One region of the Finegoldia magna ATCC 29328 genome, then DNA from elsewhere that is predicted to be linked to it. Evidence: a T-box and tRNA genes for the amino acid it is inferred to sense, from the RefSeq annotation. Region 1 holds a T-box; the other holds one or more tRNA genes.
The links. A T-box is a leader RNA that pairs with one kind of tRNA and senses whether it is charged. The one in region 1 lies ahead of leuS (leucine--tRNA ligase), so its partner is inferred to be a tRNA-Leu.
Positions count from the first base shown of each region.

Region 2: it has a tRNA-Leu gene. The T-box ahead of leuS (leucine--tRNA ligase) is inferred to sense a tRNA for this amino acid. The anticodon was not compared.

Region 1 is NC_010376.1:685,173-696,633, forward strand. It holds gene FMG_RS03370 (replication-associated recombination protein A) at 1-1,221, shown strand, start outside; gene asnS (asparagine--tRNA ligase) at 1,218-2,603, shown strand; T-box leader at 2,652-2,831, shown strand; gene leuS (leucine--tRNA ligase) at 2,869-5,277, shown strand; gene FMG_RS03385 (RrF2 family transcriptional regulator) at 5,384-5,791, shown strand; gene FMG_RS03390 (AI-2E family transporter) at 5,794-6,981, shown strand; gene alaS (alanine--tRNA ligase) at 6,992-9,613, shown strand; gene FMG_RS03400 (IreB family regulatory phosphoprotein) at 9,626-9,892, shown strand; gene ruvX (Holliday junction resolvase RuvX) at 9,945-10,358, shown strand; gene FMG_RS03410 (DUF1292 domain-containing protein) at 10,361-10,603, shown strand; gene FMG_RS03415 (Fur family transcriptional regulator) at 10,603-11,055, shown strand; gene FMG_RS03420 (ribonuclease J) at 11,056-11,461, shown strand, end outside.
Region 2 is NC_010376.1:392,047-403,507, reverse strand. It holds gene FMG_RS01855 (RnfABCDGE type electron transport complex subunit D) at 1-253, opposite strand, end outside; gene rsxC (electron transport complex subunit RsxC) at 257-1,585, opposite strand; tRNA gene FMG_RS01845 (tRNA-Leu) at 1,614-1,699, opposite strand; gene FMG_RS01840 (lytic transglycosylase domain-containing protein) at 1,728-2,369, opposite strand; gene coaE (dephospho-CoA kinase) at 2,366-2,974, opposite strand; gene polA (DNA polymerase I) at 2,961-5,588, opposite strand; gene rpiB (ribose 5-phosphate isomerase B) at 5,590-6,042, opposite strand; RNA gene ssrA (transfer-messenger RNA) at 6,149-6,510, shown strand; gene FMG_RS01820 (hypothetical protein) at 6,552-6,884, opposite strand; gene FMG_RS01815 (iron-containing alcohol dehydrogenase) at 7,113-8,273, shown strand; gene FMG_RS01810 (ADP-ribosylglycohydrolase family protein) at 8,316-9,128, opposite strand; gene FMG_RS01805 (M3 family oligoendopeptidase) at 9,243-10,928, shown strand; gene FMG_RS01800 (hypothetical protein) at 11,029-11,334, shown strand; gene radA (DNA repair protein RadA) at 11,363-11,461, opposite strand, start outside.

The sequences.
Region 1 (11,461 bases):
AGTTTGGATAAATATTTTGGACAATCTCACGTGGTTGGCGAAGGAAAGCTTTTGAATAGATTGATAAAGGCTGATAAAATTCCTTCTATGATTTTTTACGGACCACCTGGAACTGGAAAAACAACCTTGGCAGAAATTATTTCGAATCAAACTAATTCTTTATTCGAAAGATTATCTGCGATTTCAAATGGAGTTAAAGACATTAGAGAAGTTATTTCAACTGCTAAGACTAATTTGAGCATGTATAACAAAAAAACTGTTTTGTTTATTGATGAAATTCATAGATTTAACAAATCGCAACAAGACGCATTGTTAGGATATGTTGAAGATGGAACAATTACTTTGATAGGTGCCACAACAGAAAATCCATTCTTTGAAGTGAACAAAGCTCTTTTATCTAGATGTCAAATTATCGAATTGAAACCGTTGACTGATAATGATATTAGAAATATTATAGAAAACGCACTTACAGAAGATAAAAAATTAAAAGAAATGAACATTCAAATAGATGAAAAAGCAATTGATGTTCTCGTAAATTCTGCAAATGGGGATGCGAGAAGTGCATTGAATGCTCTAGAGATTGCAGTCGAGAGCACAGATCAAGTTAATGGTTGCTTAATTATAGATGAAGATGCAATTAAAAATTCTGTATTTAAACCTGTTTTGAAATACGATAAAGAAGAAGATCACTATAATGTTATATCTGCATTTATTAAATCTATGAGAGGTTCTGATATTGACGCAGCTTTATATTACTTAGCAAGAATGATTGAAAGCGGTGAAGATCCTAAATTTATTGCCAGAAGAATGGTGATTTTTGCATCAGAAGATATTGGACTCGCAAATCCTGAGGCTTTGACTGTGGCTATTAATGTATTTAACGCAGTTAATTTAATAGGGCTACCAGAATGTAGGATAAATTTATCGAATGGTGTAATCTATCTTGCATCAAGTGAAAAATCTAATACATCATATATAGCGATCGATAAGGCATTGGAAGATATTCGCCAAAACAAGATTTACGATGTTCCTAGTCATTTAAAAGACGCTCACTATTATGGAGCAAAATCGTTGAATAGAGGTCTAGGATACAAATATCCACACAGTGACGATTCGTATCAACAATACTTACCTGACGAATTGAAAAATCAAAAATATTACGATCCAAAAGATATTGGATTTGAAAGCAAAATATATAAAAAAATAAGGAGTAAAGAATGATATTAATTAAAGATTTGATTAAAGATTACGAAAAGTATTCTGACAAAGAAGTTGAAGTTGGAGGTTGGATTAAAAACTCAAGATTTAGTAAAAATGTTGGTTTTATTGAACTAAATGACGGAACTTTCTTCAATCCTGTTCAAATTGTTGTAGGAAAAGATAATGAGGATTTTGAAAGGGCTGAAAAGTTAAAACTAAGCTCTGCAATTATTGTTGTAGGTAAATTAGTTTTGACTCCAAATTCTAAGCAACCATTTGAAATTCAAGCGTCAAAAGTTATTGTAGAAGGAGAATCTACTGATGATTATCCACTACAAAAGAAAAGACATACATTTGAATTTTTGAGAACAATTTTACACTTAAGACCAAGAACAAATACATTTAATGCTGTATTTAGAGTTAGAAGCAGATTAGCATTTGCTATTCATAAATTCTTTAATGAAAGAGGATTCGTTTATGTTCATACTCCAATTATAACAGGCAGTGATGCTGAAGGTGCTGGAGAAATGTTCAGAGTTACAACATTGGATTTGGATAATCTTCCAAAAGATGATGACGGAAATGTTGATTTCACACAAGATTTCTTCTCAAAATCTACTAACTTAACTGTAAGTGGTCAATTGCAAGCAGAAGCTTACGCACTAGCTTTCAGAAATGTATATACATTTGGACCAACTTTTAGAAGTGAACATTCTAATACTCCTAGACATGCGGCAGAATTTTGGATGATGGAACCTGAAATATGTTTCGCAGATTTGGATGATGTGTGTAGCTTAGCCGAAGATATGGTTAGATATATCATAAAAGATGTTATGGAAAATTGTGAAGAGGAAATTAAATTCTTTAATAGTTTTGTAGACAAGAACTTGATTGAAAGATTGACAAAAGTTGCAAACAAATCATTCAAAAAATTAACTTATACTGAAGCTATTGATATTCTAAAAAAATCAGGAGAAAAGTTTGAATACCCTGTTAAATGGGGAATGGATCTACAAACAGAACACGAAAAATATTTGAGTGAAAAAGTTGTTGACGGTCCAGTGTTTGTTACTGATTATCCAAAAGAAATCAAAGCTTTTTACATGAGACTTAATGACGACAAAAAAACAGTTGCTGCAACTGACCTTTTAGTTCCAGGAATTGGTGAGTTAATTGGTGGAAGCCAAAGAGAAGAAAGATTTGAATTATTGGATCAAAAAATGGATGAGCTAGGTTTCAACAAAGAAGAATATAAATGGTATCTTGATTTAAGAAAATACGGTGGGGTTAAACACGGCGGATTTGGACTTGGATTTGAAAGAATGGTAATGTACATGACAGGAATGTCAAATATAAGAGATGTCATTCCGTTCCCAAGAACTGTTGGACATTGTGAATATTAATATTGTATTTAATTCTTTGATGTGGTATCATAGTAATAAGTTTTTATAATAATATTTGAATAAAAGTAGTAAATAATTAAAAAATTTCAGAGAGTTGATGGGCGGTGCGAATCAATATTTAAGGTTATTGAACTTGTTTATTAAAAGAATATTCGTATATCTGCGTTAAAGATTTGAGTGGGATTAACCAATAAGAGTGGTACCGCGGAATTTTATTTCGTCTCTTCTATGCAAGAGGCGAATTTTTTATTATTTGGAGGTAAAAATGGATAAATATAATCCGAATTCAATTGAGAAAAAGTGGCAAAAATATTGGGAAGAAAACAAAACTTTTAAAACTTCTGATGATAAATCTAAAAAAAGATTTTACGCATTAGTAGAGTTTCCTTATCCATCTGGACAAGGATTACACGTAGGTCATCCAAGACCATACACTGCACTAGATATTGTTTCAAGAAAAAGAAGAATGCAAGGATACAATGTTTTATATCCTATGGGTTGGGATGCTTTTGGACTTCCAACAGAAAATTTTGCTATTAAGAATAAAATAAGACCTGAAGTTGTTACTGAAAATAATATAAAAAACTTCAAAAGACAAATGCAATCAATCGGATTTTCTTTTGATTGGGATAGAGAAATAAACACAACAGATCCAGATTATTATAAATGGACTCAATGGATTTTCATTCAAATGTTCAAAAAAGGACTTGCTTATAAAAAAGAAATGCCTATTAATTGGTGTCCATCATGTAAAACTGGACTTGCAAATGAAGAAGTAATCAATGGTCACTGCGAAAGATGTGGTGGTCAAGTTGTCAGAAAAGTTAAGAACCAATGGATGCTTAAAATTACTGAGTACGCTGACAGACTTATTGATGATTTAAAAGATGTTGATTATTTTGATAGAATTAAATCTCAACAAATCAATTGGATTGGAAGATCATATGGAGCAGAAATTAATTTTGCGGTAAAAGAAGTTGATGAAAAAATCACTGTATTTACAACAAGAGCAGATACTATATTTGGTGCTACTTACATGGTTATTTCAGTTGATCATCCTTTGATTGAAAAATATAGTGATAGAATTAAAAACATTGATGAAATTAGAAGCTATAGGTCAGAAGTTGCTAAAAAATCAGAATTAGAAAGAACAGATTTATCTAAAGAAAAAACAGGATATAAAATTGATGGATTAACAGCTATTAATCCTTTGACAAACAAAGAAATCCCTGTTTATGTTTCAGATTATGTATTGATGACTTACGGAACAGGTGCTATCATGGCAGTTCCTGCCCATGATGATAGGGACTACGAATTTGCTAAAAAATTCAACATTGAAATGATTCCTGTAATTGAAGGATCTGACATACAAAATTGCGCATTCACGGAAACAAATGAAGGAAATCTTATTAATTCAGGATTTTTAAATGGCTTGACTGTAGATGAAGCAAAAGAAAAAATGTATGAATACATTGAAGAAAAAGAAATAGGTCATAAGAAAACAAATTACAAATTAAGAGACTGGGTATTTTCAAGACAAAGGTATTGGGGAGAGCCAATTCCATTGGTTTACTGTGAGCATTGTGGATGGGTTCCATTGGATGAGAAAGATTTGCCATTGGTATTACCAAAGGTAGATAATTATGAACCAACAGATAATGGAGAATCTCCACTATCAAAAATAGATGATTTTGTTCACACAAAATGTCCAAAATGTGGCAGAGATGCGGTTAGAGAAACTGATACAATGCCACAATGGGCTGGATCTTCTTGGTATTATTTAAGATATACTGATCCACACAATGATGAAGCTATAGCTAGCAAAGAAAACTTAGACTATTATACACCTGTAGATTGGTACAACGGTGGAATGGAACACACTACACTTCACTTATTGTATTCTAGATTTTGGCATAAATTCTTGTATGATATCGGAGTAGTTCCTACAAAAGAACCATACATGAAGAGAACTAGCCATGGAATGATTTTAGGGGACAATAATGAAAAAATGAGTAAGTCTCGTGGTAATGTCGTAAATCCAGATGATATAGTTAGAGATTTCGGTGCAGATACTTTGAGATGTTATGAAATGTTTATTGGAGATTTTGAAAAATCAGCTCCATGGTCAGAAAATGGAGTTAAAGGTTGTAGAAAATTCTTGGATAAAGTTTGGAGAACACAAGATTTAGTTGACGGCGATTCTAATTTTGAAAAAATGGAAACTCTGATTCACCAAACTATTAAAAAAGTTAGTGAAGATTATGAAAATTTGAAATTCAATACAGCGATTGCACAACTTATGACATTATTGAATGAATTCAACAACTTAGACAAAATCTCCAAGGAACAATTTAAAATTTTCTTGATATTATTAAATCCAGTGTGTCCACATATTACAGAAGAAATTTGGCAAAGAATGGGATATGAAGGATATGTTCATGAATCTAGCTGGCCTGAATATGATGAATCAAAGACTATCCTAGATGTCATAGAACTTCCTATCCAAGTGAATGGTAAATTAAGAGCAACAGTAGAAATAAATAGAGAAGCTTCAGAAGATGAAGTTTATGAAAAAGCTGTTAAGGATGATGTTGTTGCAAAATATCTTGAAAACAAAAATGTAGTTAAGAAAATTTATGTTAAAGGAAGAATTTTTAATATAATTGTAAAATAATTTTGGTAATAGTAGATTGAGTTATCTTAATCTACTATTATTATTGACATAGGATATTTACACAACTATTTTACTATGATAAAATTTATCATAAATAGGAGGGCTTATGAGATTATCTACTAGAGGAAGATATGGGCTTGCGGCAATGATATATTTAGGCAAAAAATATGGAGATAATCCAGTTAGTTTGAATGAAATATCAAAAGCTACAGGACTTAGTAATAATTATTTAGAACAACTTATTCGAGAATTAAAAAAACAAGATTTAGTAATTTCTGTTAGAGGTGTACAAGGTGGTTATTTATTAAAAAAATCACCAAAAGAAATTTCGGTTGCCGAAATCTTGGAGTGCTTGGAAGAGTTCTTTGGAGTGACAGAATGCTCTGTAGTTCCTGGACTATGTTCAAGAGAAGATACTTGTCCATCTAGACTTATTTGGACTCAAATGCATGACGATATGATTAATAGTATTAAAAACGTAAGTTTACAAGACCTGATTAGCAAAGAGAAATAGATATGATTATTAATTCTGAATTTCTACACAATGCATTAGTATTTATAACTATTATTTTCATGGTATTTGGAACGTATTTTTTGATTACTGTGGGAAATAGTAAGGTAGATGAGAAATACAAAATTGTATTTAATTTCCATAAAATAAAAAAAACTACTATATTGATACTTATTCTATTGGGATTATTGGCTTTATTTTCAAAGTATCCTGTAATTTATCACACTATCAATACTTTATTGATAGGAATAATACTTTCATACATTATCAATCCTTTGGTTAAGTACTTTGAAAATAAAGGAATCAGAAGGTCGTTTGCAATTTTAATAATATATGTCATAGTAATATTTTTGATAATATTATTAGGAATGATTGTTGTTCCTCAAACTATTCAACAAATCAAAAAAATGATAATTAGTTTACCTGGTTTTATGGCCGATATTTCTATAAAAGTAAATGATTTTAATAGAAAAATATTCAAAGAGTATCCTAATGTAAGCAAAATAATGTCCAATGCGATGCAAACAGTTAATCAAAAACTTGGGACAATTCAAACTTCGATATTGGACATGTTATCACAAACAGGAAATATTACAGGAAGTATTTTTACTAATTTACTTAGAATTATTTTAATTCCTGTTGTTAGTTTTTATATGTTATTGGATAAAGAAAAATGCATTGATTTTATAATGGGATTTATACCAAATAAAAATAAAGACAAGTTTTTGAGCGTTTGCAATGATATGGATAAAGCTTACAGCGAATTCATTCGTGGTAGATTAATAATGGCGATATTTGTAGGAGTGCTTACAGCTATTGCTTTAATTATAATGAGAGTTGATTTTGCGATTATCATAGGAATACTTACTATGGTAGGAGATATTATTCCTTATATTGGCCCTTTTATAGCGGTAACACCAGCTTTTATATTGGCTTTTTTAGACAGCCCAATAAAAGCTGTGGTTGTTGTAATTGTATTCGTATCTATACAATGGGTTGAAAACAACATACTTGCACCTAAATTGTTGGGTTCAAAAATTGGTATTAATCCATTGTTAGTAATTGTTAGTTTGATAATAGGTGGTGGAATGTTTGGAGTTGTAGGTATGATTTTATCAGTTCCATTCGTTGCTACAATTAAAATATTATATTTACATTTTAAAGATAAAATTAAAATGTTTTTTAAAAATTAGTGAGGTTATAATGAAAAATTACGGTTTAAATGAAATTAGAAAAAAATTCTTAGATTATTTTGGTGAAAGAGGACATCTTGTTATTAAATCATTTCCTCTTATTCCACAAGATGATAAGAGTCTTTTGCTTATAAATGCTGGTATGGCACCATTGAAAAAATACTTTACAGGTGAGAAAAAACTTAAAAAAGACAGAGCAACATCTTCACAAAGATGTATTAGAACAGCAGATATAGATGAAGTAGGAAAAACACAAAGACATGGTACTTTTTTCGAAATGCTTGGTAATTTTTCTTTTGGAGATTATTTCAAAAGAGAAGCAATTACATGGGCATGGGATTTCTTGACAAATGAATTAGAAGTTCCAAAAGATATTTTGTGGGTAAGTGTCTATGAAGAAGATGAAGAAGCTTATAATATATGGGTTAATGAAGTTGGGATTAGTCCAGAAAGAGTTGTTAAATTAGGAAAAGCTGATAACTTCTGGGAGTTAGATCAAGGACCTTGTGGACCATGCTCTGAAATTCACGTAGACAGAGGATTTGAATTTGATCCTAGAGAAGATGCAAAACCAGGTGATGAAGGCGAAAGATTCTTGGAAGTATGGAATTTGGTTTTCACACAATTTAACAAAACAGCAGATGGAAAATACGAAAGAATTGCTCATCCAAATATAGATACTGGAATGGGTCTTGAAAGAATTACAATGGTTTTGGAAAATGCTGACAACATTTTTGAAATTGGACTTGTAAAAGATATAATCAAAACTATTGAAGAAATTTCAGGTGTAAAATATAAAGAAAATCACAAGAACGATGTTTCCATTAGAATTATTGCAGACCACGTACGTGCTATGACATTCTTAATCTATGATGGAGTAATCCCAAGTAATGAACAAAGAGGATATGTACTAAGAAGACTTATAAGAAGAGCTTGTAGACATGGAAAATTATTGGGAATAAACGATAGCTTCATAGAAAAAGTTATCGATTCATGTATTAAAGTTTATGAATCAGGATATCCTGAATTAAAAGAAGATAGAGATAGAATTGTTAAAATAGCTAATGCCGAAGAAAAGAAATTCCAAGAAACTTTGGATTTGGGATTGAATATTTTAGATTCTATGTTGAAAGAAACAGATTCAGATGTATTTAGTGGTGAAAATGCATTCAAGTTATATGACACTTACGGATTCCCAATAGATTTAACTAAGGAATTAGTCGGTGAAGTTAATAAGACTGTAGATGAAGTTCAATTTAAAAAATTAATGGAAGAACAAAAAGAAAGAGCTAGGGGATCAAGAAATGAATCTAATATGGGTTGGTCTTCTGACAAAAAATATGGCGAAGAACTTCCAGAAACAAAATTTGACGGATATAATTCATTAAAAGATGAAAGTAAAGTTATAGAAATTTACGGTGAAGATGAAAATAATTTAAAAGCCGGACAAATGGGTATAATAGTATTAGATTGTACAACTTTCTATGGAGAAGGTGGTGGACAAGTAGGTGACAAAGGAATTATCTATAATGACAATTTCAAAGCTGAAGTGTACGACACTAAGAAAACAGGAAAGAAAGTATTCTTGCACTACGTTAAAGTTACTGAAGGAAGTTTACACGTAGGTGACAAAGTTACAATAGAAGTAGATGAACTTAACAGAAGAGATATTATGAAAAACCACTCTGCAACACACTTATTGCATCAAGCTTTAAAAGATGTTGTAGGAGATCATGTTAATCAAGCTGGATCTTACGTTGATGGAGAAAGATTAAGATTTGATATCACACATTTTGAAGCGGTTTCAAAAGAACAATTAGAAAAAGTTGAACAAATTGTTAATGATAAAATAGCTTTGGGAATTCCAGTAAAAATTGATGAAATGTCATTGGAAGAATCACAATCAATAGGAGCTAGAGGACTTTTCGAAGATAAATATCAAGATGTTGTAAGAGTTGTTCAAATGGGAGATTATTCTATAGAATTATGCGGTGGAACTCACGTTAAAACAACAAGTGACATTCAAATGTTGAAGATAATTTCCGAATCAAGTGTTGCTGCAGGTGTAAGAAGAATCGAAGCCATAACTGGCCGTGCAGTATACAAATATCTCAAAGAAAGAGATAGGTTGATTGATAATGTTAAGCATTCACTAAAAGCATCTAACGAAGACGAAATCACTAGAAGAATTGAAATGAATACTGAGGAAATTAAGGGATTGAAGAAGAAACTTAAAGATATAACAAATAAGGATTTATCTTCAAATGTTGATTCAGTTATTAATGATGCTGTAGAGGTTAATGGTACAAAAGTTTGCACATTTGAATTAAGTGGTTTGGACAATAATTCATTTAGAGATTTTGGAGAAAATATTAAATCAAAATTAGAAGATGGAGTTGTAATATTAGCTAATTCAGATGAATCAAAAGTATCATTTATAGCTTTAGTTACGGATTCTTCAGTTAAAAAAGGTGTATTTGCAGGAGATATTGTAAGAGAAGTTGCCAAAGTATGTGGTGGTAACGGCGGTGGACGTAAAGACTTTGCACAAGCTGGTGCAAAAGATAGTTCCAAAGTTGATGAAGCATTACAAAAAGGAATTGAAACAGTGAAATCAAAACTTAATGCTTAAAGGAGGCAAAAAATGGAAGGTAAGGATTTAAACCATACGGTTAGATTTGAAGCATCGAAACTTGAAAAGAAATCAATAAAGGAGACTTTGAAAAAAGTTTACCAAGCTTTAGAAGAAAAGGGATATGATCCTAAAAATCAAATTATTGGATATATATTATCAGGAGATCCTACTTACATTACAAGCTTTAATAATGCAAGAAATTTGATAAGGCAAATAGATCGCGATGATTTATTGGGAGAAATGTTAGAAGTTTACTTGAATGAAATAGATAAATAAAGGATAATGTAGAGCTGTTACTTTTAACAGCTCTCAAAATATGTAAAAATTTATGGAAAGATATATTGGACTTGATGTGGGAGATAGGACTATAGGTGTCGCTATAAGTGATCCGTTTTTATTGACTGCCCAATCATTAATGACGATCAAGAGAAAAAGTAAAATTGAAGATATAGAAATCATTAATGATATAATTAAAGAGAAAGAGGTCAGTAAAATTATAGTAGGTCTACCTAAAAACATGAATAATACAATTGGCCCTCAAGCTAAAAAAGTTAAAACATTTGTAAAAGAACTAAGAAAACATACGGATTTGGATATTGAATATGTTGATGAGAGATTGACAACTGTCAGTGCTACGAGAGTTTTGATAGAACAAAATGTATCAAGAAAAAAAAGAAAAGATGTAATAGATAGTGTTGCAGCGACATATATTCTGCAAACTTATTTAGATATGGGAAGATAATTATGGAAACAATAAAATTATACGATGAAAATAATAATGAAAAAGAATTTAAAATAATTAATACATTTGGTATGGATGATGATAATTATTGCGTATTAGAAGATGTATCAAATGGAGAGAATGTTATTTTGAAATATATAGAAAACGATGAACAAATTGAATTTATTGGATTAGAAAACGAAAATGAATTAAACGATGCTATCGAAGTATATGAAGATCTAATGAATTCACAAAAGGAGCAATAATGAACATTGAAACATTAAAAACTAAACTAATCAATGCAGGATACAAAGTAACTAAACAAAGAGAAGTAATTTTTGAAGCATTGTTAGAAAATATGGATTCACACCTATCTCCGGAAGAATTAAACGAAATAGTAAGCAAAAAAGATCCGGAAATTGGTATAGCTACGGTTTATAGAACTTTATTAATTTTTGAAGAACTTAACTTGGTATATAAGTTAGATTTTGATGATAAAAGATACAGATATGAATTAGTGGATGAAGATGAAGATCACCATCATCACCATATTATATGCACTAATTGTGGTAAAGTTGATGAAGTTAAGTATGATTTATTAGAAGGCATCGAAAAGCAAATTAGAAAAGATTACAACTTCGATATACAAAATCACGATGTAAAGTTTTATGGGATATGTTCTGATTGCCAAGAGAAACTTAAAAATGAGGAGAAATAAATGGCAAAAAAGAATATTGATAAATTAAAAGTTATTCCACTAGGAGGACTTAATGAAATAGGGAAAAATATGACAGTAGTAGAATACAAAGATGATATTATTGTCGTTGATTGTGGAATGACATTTCCTGATGAAGAAATGTTGGGGGTAGATATAGTAATCCCTGATATTTCTTATCTAGAAAAAAATAAGGAAAAGATCAGAGGAATAGTTATAACTCACGGTCACGAAGACCATATTGGAGCAATTCCTTATGTATTAAAAAAATTAGATGCCCCTGTTTATGGAACAAAACTTACAATGGGACTGTTAGAAAATAAAATATTGGAGCACAAGTTAAGTTTGAAGTCACTTCATACAGTTGATTACAGAAAACCAATTAAACTTGGTGCTTTTAGCGTAGAGT
Region 2 (11,461 bases), 290 kb from region 1:
TAATTGTAGAAGGTTGTTTCATTATTTTTTGATAACAATATTCTGATAATACACAAGCTATAACTGCTGATAATACCAAAACTAAACTTCTCATTCCGAATTCGTAAACACTCACTATCAAAGCAGGAATTAAAGCGATGATAACATCAAGCATAATTCTTTGAATAGATACTGCACTTCTTTGATGAGGAGCAGCTTCTACGATTAAATGAGATAAGTCGTATTCTTTTTGTATAATTTCTTTATTTTCCATAGACTATCCCCTTTTCCTTTGTTGTGCTTTTAATTGAGTCTTTGCGTGTACAATTGCTTCAACTAATGGTCTGTTTGATGGACAAATATAGCTGCAAGTACCACATTCGATACAATCATTCAAATGCATTTTTTCTGCTCCTTCAAAATCACCATTCAATGATTTTAATTGTAAGAACAATGGTAATAAGCCGATAGGACATACATCCACGCACTTAGCACATTTAATACAAGGTTCTGGAGAAGCAAGAGTTGCATCTTTTTCGTTCATGCAAATAATTCCACCTGTTGTTTTAACAGTTGGAGCTTCCAAATTGTATTGGCAAGCACCCATCATAGGTCCACCAACTACAATCTTATACGGTGTTTCTTTGAATCCGTCGCAATAATCTACTAAATCTTTGAATTTAGTACCTACTGGAACGTATATATTTTTAGGTTCTTTGATAGCTGAACCTGTCATTGTCACAATTCTATGAGTCAAAGGAATACTATGAACTACAGCATCGTAAATCGCCATAGCACTTGAAATATTCAAACCTTGAACTCCTCTTTCGTTTGATCTTTGAGCTTTCGAAATCTTCTTACCAGTAATTGCATTGATAAGTCTTCTTTCGTCCCCTTGTGGGTATTTTGTTTTAACAGAGCAAATCGAAATATTTTTCTCATCCTTAGCGGCATTTTTCAAAATTCCGATAGCTTTTTGTTTGTTATCCTCAACCCCTATGTATCCTTTGTCGCAATCCATCAATTTCATGATAATTTTCAATCCACCGATAGCTTTTTGAGGATATAATTCCATGTTAAGTTGGTCACTAGTTAAATAAGGTTCACATTCTGCCCCGTTTAAGATAACTTGCTCGATTTTTACATCGGGTTTTTTATTCATCTTAAGATGTGTAGGGAATCCTGCTCCACCCAAACCTACTATACCAGCTTCTTTTATTCTCTCTAGGATAACTTCTTTTGATAATTGTGTAAAATCATCATTTGTTTCAGTGTATCCTAACTCGTTTAAACCGTCTGATTCGATTACTACGACTTCACCTTTTTGACCATTTGACAATACCATTTGCTCAATTTTCATAACCTTTCCACTAACTGAACTGTGAACAGGCGCTGAAATAGTCGCTTTAGATTCACCAATTTTTTGGCCCACTTTAACCTCGTCGCCTACTTTTACTATAGGTGTACAAGGCGCACCAATGTGTTGATGCAATGGGATGTAAACCATTTTAGGTTCAAAATTTGTATCTAAAGGACAATTTTGAGTGTAGGATTTATGATCATCCATGTGAAATCCGCCCTTAAAAGTCAGATTTTCTAAACTCATTTTTTCACCCCTTTAATAAAATAAAAAATGGTGCAGAGAAAGAGACTTGAACTCTTACGGGATTACTCCCACTGCCCCCTCAAGACAGCGTGTCTACCATTCCACCACCCCTGCGTGATAAAGACCTTTATGAAAAGGCCTTTTAATATTTGTTAATAATATTTTTGATTAATTTAATGTAGTTTTTCGCCCAAACTTTGAAACTTTTGTGCATATTTTCTTCTAGCTTAGTATCTTCGTAGAAAATTTTGTAAATATTGTATTGGTTTTCAACCTTTACAACGTAGTATTTCGTCTCAGAAGATGGAATATCGTCTAAAGTTTGACCATCTTTCGAAAAAGATTCGTTCGATAACCATTCTTTTACATTTCCAATTCCACCGTTGTAAGCAGCAATCGCCAAATCGTGGTTTTTGAAATGATGTAACAAGTACGATAAATATGCAGTACCCATTTCGATGTTTTTGTCAGGTTTTTTCAAATCATCTACTGTAAAGTGAGTATTTCTCATATTGTTAATACTTTCAGCAGTGTCTGGCATCAATTGCATAAGCCCTAAAGCTCCAGCCTTTGATTTTACACTTGGATCAAAGTTAGATTCAACTTTAATGACACTCATAACCAAAAGTGGATCAACGTTGTATTCTTTTGAGTATGTATTAACTAAATCTACATATTTAACTGGTCTTGTCATAGTAGAATAAGCACTCACGCCAAATCCAACTAAAAACACAATCACAATAATTGAAATAATCGTGATTAAAAATCTTTTAATAAATTTCATAATTTTTCCCTATCTATTAGTTCGTCAACTTTGAGTATTAAATCTGATTCAGTCGTGTTGTTTACAATAACTTCGTCAAATTCGCTAATTTTTTTCTCATAATCTAGCTGAGAATTAATTCTTGTAACCGCAGTATCGTAATCAAAGTTGTTTCTATCGATTATTCTTTGAATTCTAATGTCCCTATCAGCTACAACTACCCAATCTTCATCGACGTTGATATATTTGTCAACCAAATTTTTGCTTTCCAAATACATAGAAATTTCTAGAAAAATCAAATCAGACTTTTCCTTCTTAATTCTTTTTACTACTCTTAATATTATATCAGTATGTGTCAATTCTTCAAGCTTTTTTAATAATGTTTTTGAATTAAATACAAGTTTGGAAAGTTTTTTTCTATCTATGTCAGAATTTTCGTCTAAAATTTCTTTTCCAAACTCATCAATAAGCTTGTAATAAAGATCTGTACCTTGCTCATAGATTTGGTGAGTAATCTCATCCAAATCTATTACAACAAAGCCTTTTTCTCTAATTCTTCTGCACACCGTACTTTTCCCGCTTGCGATATTTCCACAAACTACGATGATTTTTTTATTTTGCATCATACCAATTATCTGCACTGTTTACATCAATCTTCATATCGACTTTCAAATCAACAGCATGTGTCATGACATCTTTCATTATTTCAAGAACTTTTTCTCGTTCGTCTTTTGGACAATCAACAATAAGCTCATCGTGAACCTGCAAAATCAATTTTGCTTTAAGTTTTTCTTCGTTCAATCTATTGTAGAATTTGACCATAGCAACTTTGATGATATCCGCTGCTGATCCTTGGATTGGCGTATTAAGTGCCACACGTTCCCCAAAACTTCTAACATTGTAGTTTTTGGATTTCAATTCTGGAATGTATCTTCTTCTATTCATAATAGTTTCAACGTAGCCTTTTTCCTTGCCAATTGCAACTATATCTTCCATGTATTGTTTGATACCTTTGTAAGTGTCCAAATAATTTTCGATGTATTCTTTGGCTTCTTTTCTAGTTATATGCAAATCTTTACTTAAAGAATAATCTCCAATTCCGTAAACAATACCGAAGTTTACAGCCTTTGCGTTGGATCTTTGAAGTGATGTTACTTTATCAAAATCAACCTTGAACACTTCGCTGGCAGTTTTTCTGTGAATATCCGCACCGTGCTTGAATGCATCAAGCATAACCTCATCATTTGCCAAATCAGCCAACACTCTAAGCTCTATTTGGGAATAATCCGCATCCAGCAGCATATTTCCTTCGCTTGGAACAAATGCTTTTCTAATGAGTCTTCCTTCTTCAGTTCTGATAGGAATGTTTTGCAAGTTAGGATTAGTTGAGCTAATTCTTCCAGTTTGTGCGATAGTTTGTTGGAAAGTCGTGTGGATTTTGCCGTCTTTTTTGATTAAATCCACCATTCCATCGATATATGTTGTTTTAAGTTTCGTAATTGTTCGGTATCTTAAGATGTAGTCGATAATTTCGTGTCTTCCACTTAAAGCTTCCAAAACTTCTTGGTCTGTCGATGGGCCCGTTTTGTTCTTCTTTATCACAGGAAGCTCTAAATCTTCAAACAACACTTCTGCCAATTGCTTTGATGAGTTGATGTTGATTTTCTTTCCGATAAGTTCTTCAACACTTTTTTCGATTGATTTTATCTCATCTTCGAAAAGTTCTCCCATCTCGACCAAAGTTTCTTTCTTGACACAAACTCCCGTAAATTCCATGTCACACAAAACTTTTATCAAAGGAATTTCAACATCTCTGTACAGATGCATCATATCTTCTTCTTCTATTTCTGAAATCTTTTCGTACAATTTGTTCGTGAACATCATGTATTTCACAACGTAATTGTCGATTTCTTTCTCGTCAGATTCCAAAATAGTCTTCTTGGATTTGCCTTTTCCTGTAATATCTTCAAGCGGCTTGAAATCATATCCGATAACTTTCGGGTCAGATCTTTCCATGCTATAACTTGTCTTGGATGGATCGAGCAAATATTCAATGATTACAACATCATCGTAATTGTACGAAATGTCGATACCATATCGCATTAAGTGATAAATACATGGTTTGATATCAAATGAAAGCTTGTTGATATCTTTCGATTCGAATTCTTCCTTGAATGATTCTACAAGTTCTACGTTTCTTGTAATATACACCTTGTCAGTGTAAATAGCAAAAATCACAGGCTCATTGTCCACATAATAATCATCATTGAACAATGCAAAAGTAAACTTTTTGTTCTCTTTAATATAAGCTTTAATTTCATCTACTTTTTCATCTAAGTTTTCATATTCAAACTTTTCATTAGATTCTTCGTTTGGAAGTTTTTTGATAAAACTGTTGAATTCAAGTTTAGTAAGGACTTCAATCAAATGATCATTGTCAGCTTCTTTTATAGTACAATCCTCGATTCCAAATCCCATTAAATCTTCGGGAACATCTGTATTAATCGTTCCAAGTTCTCTACTCAAATATGCAATGTCTTCTCCATCAATGACTTTTTGCTTAGTTTTCTTGCCGGAAATTTCATCGACATGCTCGTACAATCCTTCAATACTTCCGTATTTTTGAATGTATTTAAGTGCAGTCTTTTCTCCAACTCCATCAATTCCTGGAATATTGTCCGATTTATCTCCCATCAAACCTTTCAAATCAATCATTTGTTTAGGAGTAATTCCGTATTCTTCTTTCAAAACATCTACATCGTAGATTTTTGTTTCAGTGATTCCTCTTTTTGTAAGGACAACTTTTGTGTTGTCGTCAATAAGTTGCAAATAATCCTTGTCACCAGTCAACAAATACACATCGTAATCTTTTGATGAAGCTTGTTTTGCCAATGTTCCTGCGATGTCGTCTGCTTCATATCCTTTCAAATCAATGTATGAAACTCCCATCGCTTTCAACAATTCTTTTAACATATCGAATTGGCCGATTAATTCTTCCGGAGTTTCTTGACGATTGCCCTTGTATTCAGAATATTTTTCGTGCCTGAAAGTTGGTTCTTTTCTATCAAAACACACAACTACAAGATCTGGATTGATTTTTCCCATAACAGAATAATACATATTCATAAATCCAAACACACCATTAGTGTGAATCCCATCTTTTGTTGTCAAATCTCTGATAGCATAAAAACCTCTGAATAAAAGAGATGAGCCGTCAATAATTAAAGCTTTTTTTGACATTTTATAATCCCTTGTTTTCTTTTTCGAAAGCCATTATCTTGTCAACTCTTCTTTGGTGACGACCAGCTTCGAATTCATTTTCCAAGAAAGTTTTGATGATAAGTTTAGCAACCTCATCTCCAATTACACGCGCTCCAATGCAAAGCACATTTGCATTATTGTGATTTCTGCTCATTTTCGCACTGTACACATCAGACACACAAGCCGCTCTTATTCCTTCGAATTTGTTCGCAGCCAAGCTCATGCCAATACCTGTTCCACAAATCAAAATTCCCAAATCAGAATTTCCTTTTTGGATTTCTTCGCAAACTTTCTTTGCATAATCTGGATAATCTACTGAATCAGCTGAATTTGTTCCCAAATCCACAACTTCATTTCCCAAACTTTTTATATATTCAACCATTGAATCTTTTAATTCAAATCCACCGTGATCGGCTGCTATTGCTATTTTCATAAAAACCTCCAAATATATTATTACCTACATTTTATAATATGTTCATATATTTATCAATTATTTGAAGAATTACACATTTTATGGTAAAATATAGTTGTAAAAATATGGGGATGTCTTGGTTTCGACAGGGATATTGAAGTTTGAATAGCGAGTCGTTTTCGTCTACAAACGTAAAAAAAGGACAACTAAATATAAACGCTGAAGATAATAACTTCGCATTAGCTGCCTAATAACGGCGGCCGATTCAAAAACTAGAAAATCGTCCTGCGTTTTCTTTTTGAATCTCAACTAATGAGCAGGAACATCTCGTATATTTTCCTCTGGTATATGAGATTATTTAAGAGGATATATCGATCATAGTTTTGTCAGTTAAATTTTGATCGACGAATAAAAATTAATTGACTGCACTCGGAGAAGTTCTTAGGGATATATTTTTGGACAGGAGTTCGATTCTCCTCATCTCCACCATCAAAAAAGGTAGCCATCACGGCTACCTTTTTTTGTGTTCATTATTTCAATTCATTAATAATTACCGTTGAATTATCTCCCGCAAACACGTTGTGTTTCAAATTAGTTTGCGTGTCGATGTATTCAATACATTTGTCATCGTAAGTAAAATCAAATTTGCCTTCTTTTTTGAAAATTTCTTTTCCTTCTGCATTGTAAATTATGATTTCTCTTTTGATTCCACCGCTGTACTCACTTTTTACATTTTTCTTAAATCTTTGAAATCCTGCTGACTTAAACACCAATGCACTGCACGATGCCAAGAAAATAAGCACAACTATCAAAATTATCCATATTTTCTTTTTTACATTTTTCGTTTTGTTTTCTTCTGACATTTTACTCTCCTTATATATTTGTCCAATTTTTTGTGAAACGCTTTCCAAAATATAAAACTACGTTTTAAAATATCGTTGTTATTCATCATGATAAAACACTTTAACACGATACTATTTATCTGTTAAAAATTTCGTTTTTTATTTGACTAAACGATTCAAATATTGTTATAATATTATTATAGCAGAAACATATTGTTTTTGTACAACTTACAAAAGGAGTGATTTATTATGGCAAACGGAGTACTTCATATTCCAGGTTTCATTTATTTCGGAGAAGGAACTTTTTCAAAATTAAGTGAATTGAAAGGTAAGAAAGCAATTATTGTTACAGGTGGAAATTCTATGAAGAAAAACGGTTTCGTAGATAGAGCTTGTGAAGAATTGAAGAACGCAAATATGGAAGTATGTGTTTTTGATGGCGTTGAAGAAAATCCATCAGTTAAAACTGTTGAAGAAGGCGCTAAGAAAATGCAAGAATTCCAACCAGATTGGATAATCGCATTAGGTGGCGGTTCTGCAATGGACGCTGCAAAATGTATGTGGGCTTTTTATGAACATCCTGAATTAAAATTCGAAGACATCATTGAACCAGGATCTCTTCCAGAACTTCGTAAAAAAGCAAAATTCGTTGGTATACCATCAACTTCAGGTACTGCAAGTGAAATCACTGCATTCTCAGTTATCACTGATACTGAAAAACACATCAAATATCCATTAGTATCCGATCACATTGTTCCAGACATCGCTATTGTAGATCCTGTTCTACCATCTAAGATGCCAAAATCAGTTACAGCAAATACTGGTATGGACGTTGTAGCCCACGCTACAGAAGCATTAGTATCTAATATCGCTAACGATTATACTGACGCACTTGCAATTCACGCATTGAAATTGGTATTTGAATATTTACCAAAAGCTTGCGAAAATCCAGACGACATGGAAGCTCGTGAAAAAATGCATAATGCATCAACAATGGCAGGTATCGCATTTACATCAGCTTCACTTGGTTTAGTTCACTCATTAGCACACAAAATTGGTGGCGAATTTGGAATTACTCACGGACTTGCTAACGCAATTCTACTTCCATACATCACACAATTTAACAGAAAAGCTACTAATAAAGTTGATTGGATTGAAAAAGAATTAAACGTAAAAGATTATCCAATAGCTGTTAGAGAATTAGCTAAGAAAGTTGGCATTCCACCAACATTGAAAGAAGTTGAAGAAAAATTCGGATTTAACAAAGAAAAATTTGACGCTGTATTGGATGAAATGAGCAAGAATGCTTACGAAGATCCATGTACTTTGACAAATCCTCGTGAATCAAATCCAGAAATAGTAAAAATGATATATACTCACGCTTACAACGGCGAAGATATAACAGAATAATAAACAGCAAAAAATCCTGCATTACGCAGGATTTTTTATTGCTTATATTTGATTTTCCAAATATTCTACAAATTTTTCAATTTCCTCTTTTACATTTTCGTCTAACTTTTCAATCCATCTTTTAGGAATTGTAGAATATCCATGAATCGAGCCGCTGATACTTCCTGCAATTGCAGCTATCGTGTCAGAATCTCCCCCGTGATTTACAGCATTTATAATACAATCTTCAACGAAATTTTCTTTTGCCCAATGAATCGCATTATTAAAAGTGTTCACGATATATCCAGATGGTTTTAACAATTGCGTATCTTTTAGCTCGTGGTTTTTCCCGTTGATATTATCTCTGATAATTTGTGTGTATTCTCGTATAATTTCAGCACACATATCGTTGTTATGTGTAAGTTTTCCTTGTTTTATGTTCAGTTCTTCTGAGTTTTCGTTATCCAGTAATGCACAAGGAAGTGCTCTCATCAAGCTTCCGTTTCCAAGTGCTGTATCATCTTCTTCGATAAATATTTCGTATTGAATGTAATGTTCAATAGCACGTCTACATTGATTGCCAATATCTCTTGGATGAGTGTTGTACCATTCTACAAAAAGTTTCATTGTATTTTTTTCAAAATTATCGTTGTCATTTTTCATCAAACAATTCATAACACAAATACTCATATCGGTGTCATCGGTACATTCTCCGGCCTTCAAATCAAGCCATCCTCCACCGACAATATCTGTAATCTTGTCGTATTTTTGAGAGATTTCCACATCTGTCATAAATTCCGTCGTAGCACCCATGCTATCGCCTATCGCAAATGCATACAGCGCTCCTTTGATTCTATCTTTGTAATCAGAGTTCATTTTTTCATCTCCTTTTTTATATTATATCTCAAACCGTTCGCCATTTGAATTTATCAACCATAAAAACATTTACATAGTATAAAAATATGATAAAATAATTTTAGAGGTGAAAAAATGAAATTTACAGAATACAAATACACTAGACCAAATTTTGAAGAAGACAAAAAAAAGGTCGAAGATTTAATTAAAAGATTTAACGATTCCACAACTTCTGATGAACAAATCAAAATCATGGAAGAAATGGACAAATACAAGAAAACATTAAGCACTAATTCTAACCTTGCATACATTCGTCACACTATCGATACAAACGACGAATTCTACAAAGAAGAACAAGATTTCTTGGATGAATACATGCCACATTATTCAGTGCTTGACACTAAAATGTACGAAGCTATTAATAATTCCAAATTCAAAGACGAATTGGTTAAACATTTTGGTCAACATTTGTTTGATTTAATAAGCTGCCAATTGATTTTCAACGAAAAAGCAGTTCCATTCAAACAAAAAGAAAACCAATTAACTACTAAATACAACAAATTAATAGCATCTGCTCAAATCGAATTTGACAATAAAACATTGACATTGTCACAAATGGCTCCTTACACACAATCAAAAGATCGTGATGAAAGAAAAGCAGCTACAAGAAAAATCTCAGAATTTTTCGCAGAACACGAAAAAGAAATCGACGATATTTACGATGAAATGGTCCATGTAAGAACAGATATGGCTAAAGCTTTGGGATTTGATTCATACATTGAATACCAATACAAATCATTGATGAGAACTGATTATGACAAGAATGACGTTGCAAAATACAGAGAATTTGTCAAAAAATACGTAACACCAGTTTATCTTGAATTGAGAAAGAAACAATCCAAGAGAATCGGCATCGAAGATATGAAAGCTTACGATAACAACGTAATGTTCACTGATGGTAACGCAAAACCTCACGGAGGAAAAGACTTCTTGGTAGATAACGCTAAGAAAATGTACTCAGAATTGTCATCAGAAACTAAAAAATTCTTCGATTTTATGTATGAAAGAGAATTGTTCGATTTGGAAAGCAAAAAAGGTAAAGAAGGCGGAGGATATTGTACTACAATTGAAGATTATGAATCTCCATTCATCTTCGCAAACTTCAACGGAACTACTCACGATGTCGAAGTAATGACTCACGAAGCTGGCCACGCATTCCAAGCATACACTTCAATGGACGGAAGAATTTTCGAATACATCTGGCCAACATTTGAAGCATGTGAAATCCACTCAATGAGTATGGAATTTTTGACATGGCCATGGATGGAATTGTTCTTCGAAGAAGAAACTAACAAATTCAAATTCTCTCATTTAGACGGAGCTATTAGTTTCATTCCTTACGGAGTAACTATCGACCATTTCCAACACTTCGTATACGAAAATCCAGATGCAACAGCGGAAGAAAGAAAAGCAAAATACCACGAAATAGAATTAATGTATCGTCCAAACTTGGATTATGATGATGAATTCTTGGAAAAAGGAACTTGGTGGTACAGACAAGGTCACATCTTCAACAACCCATTCTATTACATTGATTACACATTGGCGCAAGTTTGCGCATTCCAATTCTTATTGAAATCAAGAAAGAACCGCGAAGAAGCATTCAAAGATTACCTTGAAATCTGTAAAGTTGGTGGAAGCCAATCATTCTTTGGAATAATGAAATCTGGTAATATCAAAAACCCAATGAACGATGGAGTTCTTGAAGAAATCCTTCCACAATTATTGGAAATATTAGACGAAATAGAAAAAGAATTATAATTTTGAGAGTGGACATAGTCCACTCTTTTTTTGTATATAAGAGTTGTTTTTTTTAGAAAACGTTTTATAATATAATTAAATAAATAATTAGGAGGCTTTTATGAAACGTAACAAATTGCTTGTGATTTTATTATGTACAGTGATGATGTTTTCATTCACAATGTGCAAAAATCAATCAATGAATACTTACAATTCGTATTCTGAAAGATACGGCATTGGTTCTGATGATGATTTGAAAAAGGCTATGCAGTCCATGAAAGAAAACGAAGATTATCCAATTTACAAGGATGGTAAGGAAGAATCCAAAATCCACAGACAATATCTATTGGATTTATATGAGAAAAATGATTTGTCGGCAATAAAAGCCTACATTGATAACAACAAATTACTATTAGGAAAGAATTAGAAAAAGGCGCTCAATTTTTGAGTGCCTTTTAAAATATATCTGATATTACCGATCTTATGCTATCAAATTGTTTGATTTCGAGATCGTATTTTTGTGTTAGTTTCGTGTTTTGTGAGATATAAACTTT